One region of the Streptomyces sp. NPDC037271 genome, then DNA from elsewhere that is predicted to be linked to it. Evidence: predicted binding sites of a transcription regulator. Region 1 holds the regulator's gene; each other region holds the start of a gene.
The links. Region 1 encodes HrcA, which represses chaperone genes, less so after heat shock. Its sites were predicted from a motif close to TTNGCACTCNGNNNNNCNGAGTGCNAA; they were not measured.
Positions count from the first base shown of each region.

Region 2: a site for HrcA is predicted at 2,886-2,912, ahead of groL (chaperonin GroEL). Genes of this name have one in related genera too.
Region 3: a site for HrcA is predicted at 2,752-2,778, ahead of groES (co-chaperone GroES). Genes of this name have one in related genera too.

Region 1 is NZ_JBVJVN010000002.1:201,899-207,092, forward strand. It holds gene dnaJ (molecular chaperone DnaJ) at 1-916, opposite strand, end outside; gene hrcA (heat-inducible transcriptional repressor HrcA) at 917-1,933, opposite strand; gene ACZ7G3_RS05640 (MBL fold metallo-hydrolase) at 2,118-2,942, shown strand; gene ACZ7G3_RS05645 (DUF3097 domain-containing protein) at 3,027-3,839, shown strand; gene hemW (radical SAM family heme chaperone HemW) at 3,982-5,194, opposite strand, start outside.
Region 2 is NZ_JBVJVN010000012.1:138,365-143,558, forward strand. It holds gene ACZ7G3_RS21615 (NADH:flavin oxidoreductase) at 1-763, opposite strand, end outside; gene ACZ7G3_RS21620 (hypothetical protein) at 865-1,008, opposite strand; gene groL (chaperonin GroEL) at 1,134-2,759, opposite strand; gene ACZ7G3_RS21630 (cold-shock protein) at 3,153-3,356, opposite strand; gene ACZ7G3_RS21635 (MoaD/ThiS family protein) at 3,763-4,038, opposite strand; gene thrC (threonine synthase) at 4,035-5,194, opposite strand, start outside.
Region 3 is NZ_JBVJVN010000001.1:275,918-281,111, forward strand. It holds gene ACZ7G3_RS01400 (class I SAM-dependent methyltransferase) at 1-851, opposite strand, end outside; gene ACZ7G3_RS01405 (polysaccharide deacetylase family protein) at 942-1,883, shown strand; gene ACZ7G3_RS01410 (polysaccharide deacetylase family protein) at 1,880-2,695, shown strand; gene groES (co-chaperone GroES) at 2,925-3,233, shown strand; gene groL (chaperonin GroEL) at 3,354-4,979, shown strand.

The DNA of each region.
Region 1 (5,194 bases):
ACTGGCCGGACTGGGTGCCCGGGCGGATGTCGACCTCCTCCATGCCGTCGAGGGTCTCCAGCGGCACCTTCGTGCCGAGGGCCGCCGCCGTCATCGGGATGGTGACCGTGCAGTGCAGGTCGTCGCCGCGCCGCTGGAAGGTCGAGTGCGGCAGCTCGTGGATCTCGACGTACAGGTCGCCGGCGGGGCCGCCGCCGGGGCCGACCTCGCCCTCGCCCGCGAGCTGGATCCGGGTGCCGTTGTCGACGCCGGCCGGGATCTTGACGGTCAGGGTGCGCCGGGAGCGGACCCGGCCGTCGCCCGCGCACTCGGGGCACGGGGTCGGGACCACGGTGCCGAAGCCCTGGCACTGCGGGCAGGGGCGGGAGGTCATGACCTGGCCCAGGAAGGACCGGGTGACCTGCGACACCTCGCCGCGGCCGCGGCACATGTCACACGTCTGGGCGGACGTGCCGGGCGCCGCGCCCTCGCCGTTGCAGGTGTTGCAGACGACCGCGGTGTCGACCTGGATGTCCTTGGTCGTACCGAACGCGGCCTCGTCCAGCTCGACCTCGATGCGGATCATGGCGTCCTGGCCGCGGCGGGTGCGCGAGCGCGGCCCGCGCTGCGACGCCGTGCCGAAGAACGCGTCCATGATGTCCGAGAAGTTCCCGAAGCCACCCGCGCCGAAGCCGCCCGCGCCACCGCCGCCGCCGGCCTGCGAGAGGGGGTCGCCGCCGAGGTCGTAGACCTGCTTCTTCTGCGGGTCCGACAGCACCTCGTAGGCGGCGTTGATCTCCTTGAACCGCTCCTGGGTCTTCGGATCGGGGTTGACGTCCGGGTGCAGCTCGCGGGCGAGCCTCCGGAACGCCTTCTTGATCTCGTCCTGGGACGCGTCGCGGCGTACGCCGAGTACGGCGTAGTAGTCCGTGGCCACCTACGACTCCGCCAGGATCTGTCCGACGTACCGTGCCACTGCGCGTACCGCTCCCATCGTTCCCGGGTAGTCCATGCGGGTCGGTCCGACCACGCCGAGCTTGGCAACCGCCTCGCCGCCCGAACCGTAGCCCACCGACACGACGGACGTTGAGTTGAGTCCTTCGTGGGCGTTCTCATGACCGATCCGTACGGTCACGCCCGGATCCTTCGCCTCGCCGAGCAGCTTGAGGAGCACGACCTGCTCCTCCAGCGCCTCGAGGACGGGTCGGATCACCAAGGGGAAGTCGTGCCCGAAGCGGGTCAGATTGGCGGTGCCGCCGATCATGAGCCGCTCCTCGTTCTCCTCGACCAGCGTCTCCAGGAGAGTGGAGAGCACGGTGGAGACCGTACCCCGGTCCTCGGCCTCGAAGGCCTCCGCCAGGTCCTCCACCAGGCTCGGCACGTCCGAGAAACGGCGCCCGGCGACGCGGCTGTTGAGCCGTGCGCGCAGGTCCGCCAGGGACGCCTCGCCGAACGGCGCCGGGCAGTCGACCATCCGCTGCTCGACCCGGCCGGTGTCCGTGATCAGCACGAGCATCAGCCGCGCGGGCGCCAGGGAGAGCAACTCCACGTGCCGCACGGTCGAGCGGGTCAGCGACGGGTACTGCACGACGGCGACCTGCCGGGTCAGCTGCGCGAGCAGCCGCACCGTGCGGGCCACCACGTCGTCGAGGTCGACGGCGCCCTCCAGGAAGTTCTGGATGGCGCGCCGCTCGGGCGCGGTCATCGGCTTGACGCCGGCCAGCTTGTCGACGAAGAGCCGGTAGCCCTTGTCGGTCGGGATGCGCCCGGCGCTGGTGTGCGGCTGGGCGATGAACCCCTCGTCCTCCAGGGCCGCCATGTCGTTGCGCACGGTGGCCGGGGAGACGCCGAGGTTGTGCCGCTCGGTGAGGGCCTTGGAGCCGACCGGTTCCTCGGTGCCGACGTAGTCCTGGACGATGGCGCGCAGCACCTGGAGCCTGCGTTCGCTGAGCACTCGCGCACACCTCCTGAATTCGTCGCCCACCCGGCGTCTTGCCTGTCTCACTGTCTGTCCCTGGCACTCACGGTGCGCGAGTGCCAGACTTCCCCGGCCCAGTGTACGGCCGTGGGGTACACACCCGGCAAGGCCGGGGGCACGCCGCCGTGCGGGCGGGTGCCGTACCGCTAGCGTCGTCGCCGTGACGGTGACTTGGGAAGACCTGGGGTGGGAGAGGGTGGCGGCCGGGGTGGGACGGCGCCGGCTGCCGGTGTGGGACTGCACGGCGGGGCTGGTCGTCGGCGTGGGCGCGGCGCTGGTGGTGGACGCGGGGTCGAGCCTCGGCGAGGGCGCCCGGCTGCGCGCCCAGGCGCGGGAGCTCGCCGGTCACGGTGTGACACATCTCGCGCTGACCCACCCGCACTTCGACCACGTCTTCGGCGCCGCGGCGTTCACGGGCGCGGGGGGCCCGGACGTCGCGGGGGGCTCGGGGGCCGCGGAGGTCGCGGGGGGCTCGGGGGCCAGAGAGGTCGCGGAAGGCATGGAGGTCGCGGAGGTATACGGCGCGGCGGGTACGGACGCCGTGTTCGCGCGGGGCGGACAGGGGCGGGAGGCGCTGCGGTCGGACGCGGTGGCCGAGGGGCTGGACGCGCGGCGGGCCCAGGAGGCGGCCGACGCGCTCGTCCGCGTCCGCCACGAGGTCCGCGGCGAGTGGACGCTCGACCTGGGCGGCGGCCGGCAGGTCCTGCTCGCCGACGTGGGCCCGGGGCACACCGCCCACGACCTCGCGGTGCTGGTGCCGGGCGACCCGGCGGTCGTCTTCTGCGGGGACCTGGTCGAGGAGTCGGGGGAACCGCAGGCGGGCCCGGACGCCGTACCGGAGCACTGGCCGGCCGCGCTGGACCGGCTGCTCGCCCTGGGCGGCGAGGACGCTCTGTACGTCCCCGGTCACGGAGCGGTGGTGGACGCGTCCTTCGTGCGGGCCCAACGGGACGCGCTGGCCGCCCGGTTCGGCGTCTCGCGCTGATCATGGCGCATGGGGTTCGGCGTCGCACCGGGTTCGGCGTGTCGTGTCGATCACGGCGCGCCCGCTCCTCGTATCGTCATCAGAATGCGCCAGTACTCCGCCGACCTGACCCCTCCGTGGAAGAAACCGCAGCCGGTTCCGGAGGTCCCGGCCGATCCCGGCCTGGTGGTCGAGGAGCCCGGCACCGGTTTCTGCGGCGCGGTGACCGGCTGCGAGGCGGGCACGGTGACCCTGGAGGACCGCTTCGGCAAGCGCCGGGTCTTCCCGATGGAGCCGCGCGGCTTCCTCCTTGAGGGGCGGGTGGTGACGCTGGTCCGCCCCTCCTCCGGTCCGACGCGACCCTCCCGTACGGCGTCCGGGTCGGTCGCCGTCCCCGGCGCACGGGCACGGGTCGCGCGCGCCGGGCGCATCTACGTCGAGGGGCGGCACGACGCCGAGCTGGTCGAGAAGGTGTGGGGCGACGACCTGCGTATCGAGGGGGTCGTCGTGGAGTACCTGGGCGGCGTGGACGATCTCCCGTCGATCGTCGCCGAGTTCGCCCCCGGTCCGGACGCGCGGCTCGGGGTCCTGGTGGACCACCTGGTGCCGGGTTCCAAGGAGTGGCGGATCGCGGAGGCGGTGACCAGCGAGCACGCGCTGGTCGTGGGGCACCCGTACATCGACATCTGGGAGGCGGTGAAGCCGTCGTCCCTGGGGATTCCCGGCTGGCCGCGGGTGCCGCGCGGGCAGGACTGGAAGACGGGGGTGTGCCGGGCGCTGGGGTGGCCGCCGGAGAACACGGGCGCGGTGTGGCAGGCGATCCTGGCGCGGGTGGGGTCTTACAAGGACCTGGAGCCGCAGCTGCTGGGGCGGGTGGAGGAGCTGATCGATTTCGTCACGGGCAGCGGTGGGGCCTGACGCCGGGGCAGGTGCCGAAACCACTGGTGTCCAGCTCGATTCCCAGGACGTCCAGCGCAACCGGTTCACCGAACTTCGCGATGTGCTGCGTCCGGTAGTCGGCTTGCTCCCCCTTTCCGTCGGGATCCGTCAACAGGACGCATCAGTCCACCAGGTCCCGCACCACCGCATCGGCCAGCAACCGCCCGCGCAGCGTCAGCACCGCGCGCCCGGCCTCGTAGGGCTCTTCCTGCAGCAGCCCCTCGCCCAGCGCCCGGCGCGACGCCGCGAGCCCCGCCTCCCGCAGCAGCGACAGCGGAACCCCTTCCCTCAGCCGCAGCTCCAGCAGGACGCGTTCCACCCGCCGGTCCTCGTCCGTGAGGATCTCGCGTCCGGCGCCCGGCGACTTCCCGGCCGCCAGCGCGCCCGCGTACGCCCCCGGGTGCTTCACGTTCCACCAGCGCACCCCGCCCACGTGCGAGTGCGCGCCCGGTCCCGCGCCCCACCAGTCGGCGCCCCGCCAGTACAGCTCGTTGTGCAGGCAGCGGCCCGCGTCGGAGGTGGCCCAGTTCGACACCTCGTACCAGTCGAAGCCCGCCGCCGACAGCGTCTCCTCGGCGATCAGGTACCGGTCGGCGTGGACGTCGTCGTCGGTCATGGGGACCTCGCCGCGCCGGATGCGGCGGGCGAGCTGGGTGCCCTCCTCGACGATCAGGGCGTACGCCGAGACGTGGTCCGGTCCGGCCCCGAGCGCCGCGTCGAGGGAGGCGCGCCAGTCGTCGTCGGTCTCGCCGGGGGTGCCGTAGATCAGGTCGAGGTTGACGTGGTCGAAGCCGGCCGCGCGGGCCTCGGCGACGCAGGCCTCCGGGCGGCCCGGGGTGTGGGTGCGGTCCAGGATCTTCAGGACGTGCTGCTTCGCGCTCTGCATGCCGAAGGAGATCCGGTTGAAGCCGCCCTCGCGGAGGGTGGCCAGGTACGCCGGGTCGACGGACTCCGGGTTGGCCTCCGTCGTGATCTCCGCGTCCGGCGCGAGACCGAACTCGTCGCGGATCGCGTGCAGCATCCGTACCAGGTCGCCGGCGGCCAGCAGGGTGGGCGTACCACCGCCGACGAAGACCGTGCGGACCTCGCGGGGGTCGTCACCGAGGACCTTGCGGGCCAGGCGGACCTCGTCGGTGAGCGTCTCGGCGTAGTTGTCGCGGGAGGCGAGGACGCCGCCGGTGCCGCGCAGCTCGGTCGCGGTGTAGGTGTTGAAGTCGCAGTATCCGCAGCGGGTCGCGCAGTACGGCACGTGCAGGTAGAAGCCGAGGGGGCTGTCGGCGGCGCCGGCGAGCGCGGACGCCGGGAGGGCGCCGTCGGCGGGGACGGGTTCGCCG
Region 2 (5,194 bases), on a different contig from region 1:
CCTCCAGCTCCTCGGGGGTCTCGGCGAGGCGGGCGTCGTAGGCGTCCTGCTTCCACTGCGAGTAGCGGAAGATCACCGGGAAGTCGGGCGAGACCTTCTCGCGTACGGCGGCCACGATCTCGGTGGCGAAACGGGTGCGGGAGACCGGGTCACCGCCGTAGGCGTCGGTGCGGCGGTTGGTGCCCGCCCACAGGAACTGGTCGACGAGGTAGCCGTGCGCGCCGTGGATCTCCACGCCGTCGAAGCCGATGCGCTCGGCGTCGGCCGCGGCCTCGGCGAAGGCGCCGATGACGTCGTCCACGTCGCGCTGGGTCATCGCCTTGCCGGTGACCTCGTCCTCGCCGATCCGCAGGCCGGAGGGGCCGACGGCGGGGGCGTCGGGGAAGGGCTGCTCGCCCTGCTTGCGGACCATGCCGATGTGCCACAGCTGCGGCACGATCGTGCCGCCTGCCGCGTGCACCGCGTCGGCGACCTTCGCCCAGCCGGCCAGCTGCTCCTCGCCGTGGAAACGCGGCACGCGGTCGCTCTGCCCGGCCGAGTCGTGGCCGACGTAGGTACCCTCGGTGACGATCAGGCCGACACCGGCGGCGGCGCGGCGGGAGTAGTACGAGAGCACGTCCTCGCCGGGGACGCCGCCCGGTGAGAACATCCGGGTCATCGGGGCCATCGCGATGCGGTTGGGCACGGTCAGGCCGTTGATGGCCGTCGGACGGGCGAGGATCTGAGCGGCGCGCGAGGCGGCGTCGGAGGCGGTGATGGTCACGTGGGGGCTCCTCTGGAGGTACCGGTCGGTATGTGCATGCGCATGCACCTGCCGGTGACAACAACGGGCCCGCCCGTCCCGCCCATTCCGACCCTCCGCCATCAGTGGCGCAGGTCACAGCCGCAGTCCCGGCCGCAGTCGCGGTCGCAGTCGCGGTCGCGGTCGCAGTCGCGGTCGCAGTCGCGGTCGCGGTCGCGGTCCGGCGAGGCTGCGGGCCGGCGCCCGGCGACCGGGAGCGGCGCCATGACGATCCGCTGCGCGCCGATGACCAGGGCCTGCGGGAAAGGCCGGTGACACGCCCGAGGGCGGCACCCCCTGTCGGGGAGTGCCGCCCTCGGAACCGTAGGACGGTCGATCGACCAGAGGCCGATCAGAAGTCCATGTCACCGCCCGGCATGCCGCCCGGAGCACCGGCCGCGGCGGCCTTCTCCGGCTTGTCGGCGATGACGGCCTCGGTGGTGAGGAACAGCGCGGCGATGGAGGCGGCGTTCTGCAGGGCAGAGCGGGTCACCTTCGCCGGGTCGATGATGCCCTCGGCGATCATGTCGACGTACTCGCCGGTCGCGGCGTTCAGGCCGTGGCCGACGGTCAGGTTGCGGACCTTCTCCACGACGACGCCGCCCTCGAGACCACCGTTGACGGCGATCTGCTTCAGCGGGGCCTCCAGGGCGAGCTTCACGGCGTTGGCGCCGGTCGCCTCGTCACCCGAGAGCTCCAGCTTCTCGAAGACCTGGGAGGCCTGGAGCAGGGCCACGCCACCACCGGCGACGATGCCCTCCTCGACGGCCGCCTTCGCGTTGCGAACGGCGTCCTCGATGCGGTGCTTGCGCTCCTTGAGCTCGACCTCGGTGGCGGCACCGGCCTTGATGACGGCCACGCCGCCGGCCAGCTTCGCCAGGCGCTCCTGGAGCTTCTCGCGGTCGTAGTCCGAGTCGCTGTTCTCGATCTCGGCGCGGATCTGGTTGACCCGGCCCTGGACCTGGTCGGCGGAGCCGGCGCCGTCCACGATCGTGGTCTCGTCCTTGGTGATGACGACCTTGCGCGCGCTGCCCAGCAGGTCGAGCGTGGCGTTCTCGAGCTTGAGGCCGACCTCCTCGGAGATGACCTCGCCGCCCGTGAGGATGGCGATGTCGCCGAGCATGGCCTTGCGGCGGTCGCCGAAGCCCGGGGCCTTGACGGCGACGGACTTGAAGGTGCCGCGGATCTTGTTGACGACCAGGGTCGACAGGGCCTCGCCCTCGACGTCCTCGGCGATGATCAGCAGCGGCTTGCCCGACTGCATGACCTTCTCCAGGAGCGGCAGCAGGTCCTTGACGTTGCCGATCTTGGAGTTGGCGATCAGGATGTACGGGTCGTCGAGCGACGCCTCCATACGCTCCATGTCGGTGGCGAAGTACGCCGAGATGTAGCCCTTGTCGAAGCGCATACCCTCGGTGAGCTCCAGCTCCAGACCGAAGGTCTGGGACTCCTCGACGGTGATGACGCCTTCCTTGCCGACCTTGTCCATGGCCTCGGCGATGAGCTCGCCGATCTGGGTGTCGGCGGCGGAGATGGAGGCCGTGGAGGCGATCTGCTCCTTGGTCTCGACGTCCTTCGCCTGCTCCAGCAGGGCGGCGGAGACGGCCTCGACGGCCTTCTCGATGCCGCGCTTCAGGGCCATCGGGTTGGCGCCGGCCGCGACGTTGCGCAGGCCTTCCTTGACCAGAGCCTGGGCGAGAACGGTCGCGGTGGTCGTACCGTCACCGGCGACGTCGTCCGTCTTCTTGGCGACTTCCTTGACCAGCTCGGCGCCGATCTTCTCGTACGGGTCCTCGAGCTCGATCTCCTTGGCGATGGACACACCATCGTTGGTGATCGTGGGGGCGCCCCACTTCTTCTCGAGGACGACGTTGCGGCCCTTGGGGCCGAGCGTCACCTTGACGGCGTCCGCGAGCTGGTTCATGCCGCGCTCGAGGCCGCGCCGCGCCTCCTCGTCGAACGCGATGATCTTGGCCATGTGAAGTGGTCCCTCCAGGACTGGGGGTGATTCCTTCGGACCGCGCCCGCGCCCGCGACGGACGGCTCGCGTGCCGTGTGGTTCCTTCCCCACCCGGCCTGCGGGCCTCACCGACCCGGTCCTTCGTTGTCACTCTCACCTTCAGAGTGCTAACGCAATGATTAGCACTCGCCCCTGTCGAGTGCAAGCGCCTCTCGGGGATCGACACCCGGTCTCGGCCGACCGCGAACAAGGATCCGGGCGGGTCCGGGGAGACTCCGGGCCAGGCCCCGGGCCAGATCCGGGCCAGGTCCGGGCCAGGTCCTGAGCGGATCCGGGGCAGGCCGAAGGGCCCGCACCCCGGGAGGTACGGGCCCTTCGGATGAAGGCCAAATGCTGCGGTGGCCGCGCGTCTCAGGCGCTGAGGCGAACCATGTCGGCCTGCGGGCCCTTCTGACCCTGCGAGATCTCGAACTCGACCCGCTGGCCTTCTTCGAGGGTGCGGTAGCCGTCCATCTGAATCGCGCTGTAGTGGACGAAAACATCCGCACCACCGTCGACCGCGATGAAGCCGTACCCCTTCTCCGCGTTGAACCACTTGACGGTGCCCTGAGCCATGCCTAACTCCCCTATTACTGGCCCTTGCACAGATCCGCACTTCGCGGACCCGGGTCAGACCTCACCCCCCACGACTGGGGGCGTGCGCCGGAACGCGTCGACCGCGGCTGAATGTATCTGTCCAACTGCCCTCTGCAACAGGTCAATTGGACGAGAAATCTGGACGCGCCCGGTCCGGAATGTGGCGAGAATTCGCCTGAATTCGGGGCAAGTCAGGGCAGGCAAAGGGAACAAAAGCCGCGAAAGACGCCCACACTTTGGCTACATCTTGTCGGGCGTGCGGCAGGAACGAAGAGTTCCCGATCTTGTGATCGGGAGCCCGTTCCCCAACTCTACCGCGCTCAATCCCATGGAATTGCCCCCTCCGCTTCTCTTACGGAGGGGGCAGTTCGCGCTACGACGCGTATCAGCCGCCGGCGACCGCGGGAATGATGGAGACGCCCGCGCCGTCGGGGGTGGCGGTCTCCAGGCCCTGCTCGAAACGGACGTCGTCGTCGTTGACGTAGACGTTGACGAAACGGCGCAGCTTGCCCTGGTCGTCCAGGACTCGGGCGGCGATGCCGGTGTGGTTCTTCTCCAGGTCGGCGATGACCTCACCGAGGTTCGCGCCCTCGGCGCTGACCTCCGCCTTGCCGCCGGTGTAGGTGCGCAGGATGGTCGGGATGCGAACGGTCACGCTCATGCGAGGCCAGCCTCTCGGAAGGAGTCCAGGTTCGGGCGGATGGTGGCGGTGAGGCCGGTGCCGGCCACCGCGTCGAGGGTCTTCAGGCCGTCGCCGGTGTTGAGGACGACGGTGGTGAGCGACGGGTCTAGGACGCCGTTCTCGATCAGCTTCCTGGTGACGCCGACCGTCACCCCGCCCGCCGTCTCCGCGAAGATCCCCTCGGTGCGCGCGAGCAGCTTGATGGCGTCGACGACCTGCTCGTCGGTCACGTCCTCCACGGCGCCACCGGTGCGGCGGGCGATGTCGAGGACGTACGGGCCGTCGGCCGGGTTGCCGATCGCGAGGGACTTGGCGATGGTGTCCGGCTTCTGCGGGCGTACGACGTCGTGGCCGGCCTTGTACGCGGTGGACACCGGCGAGCAGCCCGCCGCCTGGGCGCCGAAGATCTTGTACGGCTTGTCCTCGACCAGGCCCAGCTTGATCAGCTCCTGCAGACCCTTGTCGATCTTCGTGAGCTGGGAGCCGGACGCGATGGGGACGACGATCTGGTCGGGCAGCCGCCAGCCGAGCTGCTCGCAGATCTCGTACGCCAGCGTCTTGGAGCCCTCCGCGTAGTACGGGCGCAGGTTGACGTTGACGAAGCCCCAGCCCTCGCCGGCCGGGTCGCCGATCAGCTCGGAGCAGAAGCGGTTCACGTCGTCGTAGTTGCCCTCGATGCCGACGAGCTCACCGCCGTAGACGGCGGCCATGACGACCTTGCCCTGCTCCAGGTCGTGCGGGATGAACACGCAGGAGCGGAAGCCGGCGCGGGCCGCGGCGGCGCCGACGGCGCCCGCGAGGTTGCCGGTGGAGGAGCAGGAGAGCGTGGTGAAGCCGAAGGCGCGGGCGGCCTCGATGGCCTGGGCGACGACGCGGTCCTTGAAGGAGTGCGTCGGGTTGCCGGAGTCGTCCTTGACGTACAGGCCGCCGGTGACGCCCAGCTCGCGGGCCAGGTTGTCGGCCTTGACCAGCTTGGTCCAGCCCGGGTTGATGTTCGGCTTGGTCGCCACGTCGGCGGGGACGGGCAGCAGCGGGGCGTAGCGCCAGATGTTGGCGGGGCCCGCCTCGATCCGCTTGCGCAGTTCCTCGGTGTCGTAGGCCGAGAAGTCGTAGGCGATCTCCAGCGGGCCGAAAC
Region 3 (5,194 bases), on a different contig from region 1:
TCGGGCAGGCCGGCGCCGAGCAGGGTGCGGGGCCCCGGCAGCAGCGTGGCCCGCACCGCCCCCAGCGTCACAGTCCCTGGCGCCACCGCCCCCGGTGCCACCACCCCTGGCGCCACCGCCCCCGGCGCGCCGCCGAACCACAGCACCGCCTCCTTCACGTCCCCGCCGTCGGAGATCCACTCGGCCTCGGCGTCCTCCGGCACCGCCTCGTGCGGAATGCCGGGCGCGACCTTCAGCGCGGCGGCGCGGGAGGCCGTACGGGCCGCCTCCACGGCCCAGGACAGCGGTGGCGAGTACGCCTCCGGGTCGAAGATCCTCCCGCGCCCTCCGCGCCGCGCGGGGTCGACGAACACGGCGTCGTACCCACGCGTCTCCACCTCCGTCACATCCGCCTCGCGCACCTCGATCAGCTCACCCAGCCCCAGTGCCTCGGCGTTGGCGCGGGCCGCCGCCGCGGTCGCCGGGTCCCGGTCCACGGCCAGCACCCGGATCCCGGCCCGGGCGAGCGCGATCGCGTCACCGCCGATCCCGCAGCACAGGTCGGCGACGGAGGTCACGCCCAGCGTCGCCATCCGCCCGGCCCGGTACGCGGCCACGCTCGCCCGCGTCGACTGCTCGACCCCGTTGGGGGTGAAGAACATCCGCCCGGCGTCCTCGGCACCGAACTTCGCCACCGCCCGCTGCCGCAGCCGCGCCTGCCCGAGCGCCGCGGACACCAGCCCGGCCGGATGCGTGCGCCGCAGCCGGGTCGCGACCGCCAGTTCCCGCGCGGGGTCGGTGTCGCGCACCTCGTCGAGGAGGGCGCGGCCCTCGGGGGTGAGCAGGGCGAGGAGGGCGTCGAGGTCGTTCACCGGAACATTGTGGGCCAGTCGGTGGACGGTGTGCCTCCGGCGCGGTGTCGGGCGGGGTCCGACGGCCGGGGGCTGCGAGGATCCGGCACCATGCGAGCAGTCGTACAAACCGACAAAAGCCGGGCGTGCGGAGTGTTCCGGGCGTCCTCTCCGGGGTTCCGGACGCGCGGCGGCCTCGCCGCCCTCGCCCTCGCCGCCCTCGCGTCCTCCGGCTGTGCGCAGGACGCCTCCCAGGGGCAGGGCGCCGGCGGGGAGCCCCTGCAGGCACCCCCGGCCCGCGCGCTCGACGCCTACGCGTCCGAGCTGCGCGCGGCCCGGGCGGCCCGGGTCGCCGCCGCCAAGCGCTGGAAGCTGGAGAAGGTCCCGCTGACGGCGCCCCCGCCCCCCGAGAAGAAGCCGGAGATCAAGGCGCGCGAGGGCTTCGAGGTGGACGGCCAGGAGAACCTCCCGCCGGTCTTCACCTCGATCCCCACCAAGGAGAAGATCGTCTTCCTCACCATCGACGACGGCGCCGAGAAGGACCCGGCGTTCCTGCGGATGATGAGCGAGCTGAAGATCCCGTACACCGCCTTCATCAGCGACTACCTGGCGAAGGAGGACTACGGCTACTTCGGGAGGATGCAGGACCGCGGCGTCACCCTCAACAACCACACCCTCCACCACCCCTACCTGCCCGGCCTGTCCTACGCCGGACAGAAGCGCGAGATCTGCGGCATGCAGGACGTGATCGAGGCGCGCTACGGCGAGCGCCCGACCCTCTTCCGTCCGCCCTACGGCAACTACAACCGCGACACCCTGCGCGCCGCCAAGGCCTGCGGCATCGAGTACGCCCCGATCTGGAACGCGGAGGTCTTCGCCGACCACTGGGACTACCGCGAGTGGGACCGCGAGATCCACCCCGGCGACATCGTCCTCACCCACTTCCGGGGCGAGGACGACTGGGGCGGCACCATGCGCGACATGGTCCGCGAGTTCCTCGACAAGGTGACGGCGGAGGGATACGCGGTGGCCCGGCTGGAGGACTACCTGTGAGGTGCGGGCGGTTCCGGCCGACCGGGGCCGCCCTGGCCGCCGTACTGCTCACCGGCTGCGCACAGTTCGCGGGCCCCGCCGAACCCCCGCCCGTCGCGGAGCAGGCCCGGGCGGGGATCCGGGGCAGCAGTCAGGGCAACGGGCCGAGCAGCAGTCAGGGCAGTGGGCAAGGTGCCGGTCAGGGCAACGGGCACGGTGCCGGTCAAGGTGACGGACGGGGACAGGCCCTGCCGCCCGTCGTGGACCACGTCCGCACCACCGACCCGGTCGTCTTCCTCACCTTCGACGACAGCGCCGAACGCGACCCGCACTTCGCCGGCCTGGTCCGCGAACGACGGCTCCCGGTCACCCTGTTCCTCACCGACACCGTCGCCGGACCGGCGTACGGCCACTTCGCCCGGCTGCGCTCGGTCGGCGCGAACCTGCAGAACCACACCCTCGACCACCGTTCCCTGCGCGGCCTGCCCTACGCCGGCCAGCGCGCCGAGATCTGCGGCCAGCAGACCAAGCTCAAGTCCCGCTTCGGCGTCCGCCCGCATCTCTTCCGCCCGCCCTACGGCACGTACGACACCACGACCCTGCGCGCCGCCGCCGACTGCGGCATCACGGCCGTCGTCCTGTGGCGGGCGACCCTGAACGCCGGCGGGGACCTCACCTACGCCCGCGGCGACCACCGCCTCCACCCGGGCGACATCGTGTCCGTCGCCCCGGACCACCCGACGGGCGTGGGCGTGAGCGCGCGCACCGGGCGTTTGCTGGAGGAGATCGAGGAGCAGGGTCTGCGGGTGGGACGCCTGGGGGACTACCTCTGACACCGGCCCCGGTTCGGTGCGAGATCCCCCGAATCCCTCCCGACGCGCCGCCGACATTGGCACTCCGCTTGACCGAGTGCTAATCGCGGTCATAGTCTCGGCTCTGGCACTCCCCACTGGAGAGTGCCAATGACGCGACGGGCAGGTCCGGCACCCGCGACGACGGATCCACCTGGTCGCCACCTCAGACAGTTAACCCCGTGAGATCTCCGAAGGGGGAGGTCGGATCGTGACGACCACCAGCTCCAAGGTTGCCATCAAGCCGCTCGAGGACCGCATTGTGGTCCAGCCGCTCGACGCCGAGCAGACCACGGCTTCGGGCCTGGTCATTCCGGACACGGCCAAGGAGAAGCCCCAGGAGGGCGTCGTCCTGGCCGTCGGCCCGGGCCGCTTCGAGGACGGCAACCGTCTTCCGCTCGACGTCACCGTCGGCGACGTCGTGCTCTACAGCAAGTACGGCGGCACCGAGGTGAAGTACAACGGCGAGGAGTACCTCGTCCTCTCGGCCCGCGACGTGCTCGCGATCGTCGAGAAGTAATTCACCCGAAGCACCTTGCTTTCCAGCTGCGCCCCTGGCTCCCGCGACCATAAAAAAGCCGGGCGCCAGGGGCGCAGCGCCGTATAACCCCGAGATTTCCGGAAGAGGGCTCACGCTCCCATGGCGAAGATCCTGAAGTTCGACGAGGACGCCCGTCGCGCCCTCGAGCGCGGCGTCAACAAGCTCGCCGACACGGTGAAGGTGACGATCGGCCCCAAGGGCCGCAACGTCGTCATCGACAAGAAGTTCGGCGCCCCGACCATCACCAACGACGGTGTCACGATCGCCCGCGAGGTCGAGATCGAGGACCCGTACGAGAACCTCGGTGCCCAGCTGGTGAAGGAGGTGGCGACCAAGACCAACGACATCGCGGGTGACGGCACCACCACCGCCACCGTCCTGGCCCAGGCGCTGGTCCGCGAGGGCCTGCGGAACGTCGCCGCGGGTGCCTCCCCGGCGCTGCTGAAGAAGGGCATCGACGCGGCCGTCGCCGCCGTGTCCGAGGACCTCCTCGCCACCGCGCGCCCGATCGAGGAGAAGTCCGACATCGCCGCCGTGGCCGCGCTGTCCGCCCAGGACCAGCAGGTCGGCGAGCTGATCGCCGAGGCGATGGACAAGGTCGGCAAGGACGGTGTCATCACCGTCGAGGAGTCCAACACCTTCGGTCTGGAGCTGGACTTCACCGAGGGCATGGCCTTCGACAAGGGCTACCTGTCGCCGTACTTCGTGACGGACCAGGAGCGCATGGAAGCCGTCCTGGAGGACCCCTACATCCTCATCAACCAGGGCAAGATCTCCTCCATCGCGGACCTGCTGCCGCTGCTGGAGAAGGTCATCCAGGCGGGTGCCTCGAAGCCGCTGCTGATCATCGCCGAGGACCTGGAGGGCGAGGCGCTCTCCACCCTCGTCGTCAACAAGATCCGCGGCACGTTCAACGCGGTGGCCGTCAAGGCCCCCGGCTTCGGCGACCGCCGCAAGGCGATGCTGCAGGACATGGCCGTCCTCACCGGCGCCACGGTCATCTCCGAGGAGGTCGGCCTCAAGCTCGACCAGGTCGGCCTGGAGGTGCTCGGCACCGCCCGTCGCATCACCGTCACCAAGGACGACACCACGATCGTCGACGGTGCCGGCAAGCGCGACGAGGTCGAGGGCCGCATCAACCAGATCAAGGCCGAGATCGAGAACACGGACTCCGACTGGGACCGCGAGAAGCTCCAGGAGCGCCTCGCGAAGCTGGCCGGCGGCGTGTGCGTGATCAAGGTCGGCGCCGCCACCGAGGTGGAGCTGAAGGAGCGCAAGCACCGTCTGGAGGACGCCATCTCCGCGACCCGCGCCGCGGTCGAGGAGGGCATCGTCTCCGGTGGTGGCTCCGCGCTGGTCCACGCCGTCAAGGTCCTCGAGGGCAACCTCGGCAAGACCGGTGACGAGGCCACCGGTGTCGCGGTCGTCCGCCGCGCCGCCGTCGAGCCGCTGCGCTGGATCGCCGAGAACGCCGGCCTGGAGGGCTACGTCATCACCTCCAAGGTCGCCGAGCTCGACAAGGGCCAGGGCTTCAACGCCGCCACCGGCGAGTACGGCGACCTGGTCAAGGCCGGCGTCATCGACCCGGTGAAGGTCACCCGCTCCGCCCTGGAGAACGCCGCCTCCATCGCCTCCCTCCTCCTGACGACCGAGACCCTGGTCGTCGAGAAGAAGGAAGAGGAAGAGCCGGCCGCCGCGGGCCACGGCCACGGCCACTCGCACTGAGCGCAGCGCTGAGCTGAGCTGAACCGAGCCGACGGTGCCCGGTACCCCTTCGGGGGTGCCGGGCACCGCGCGTTCACGGCAGCGCGTCCGCCCCTCGTCCTCGTATCAGCCGCGCGCGGTCGGTGTACGCGGGAGTAGACCCGTCACCCGAACGTGTGATCCACCTCCGTCCGTGGCCGGCCTCGTGCCCGGGCGACGTAACGTCAGGTGGCTGC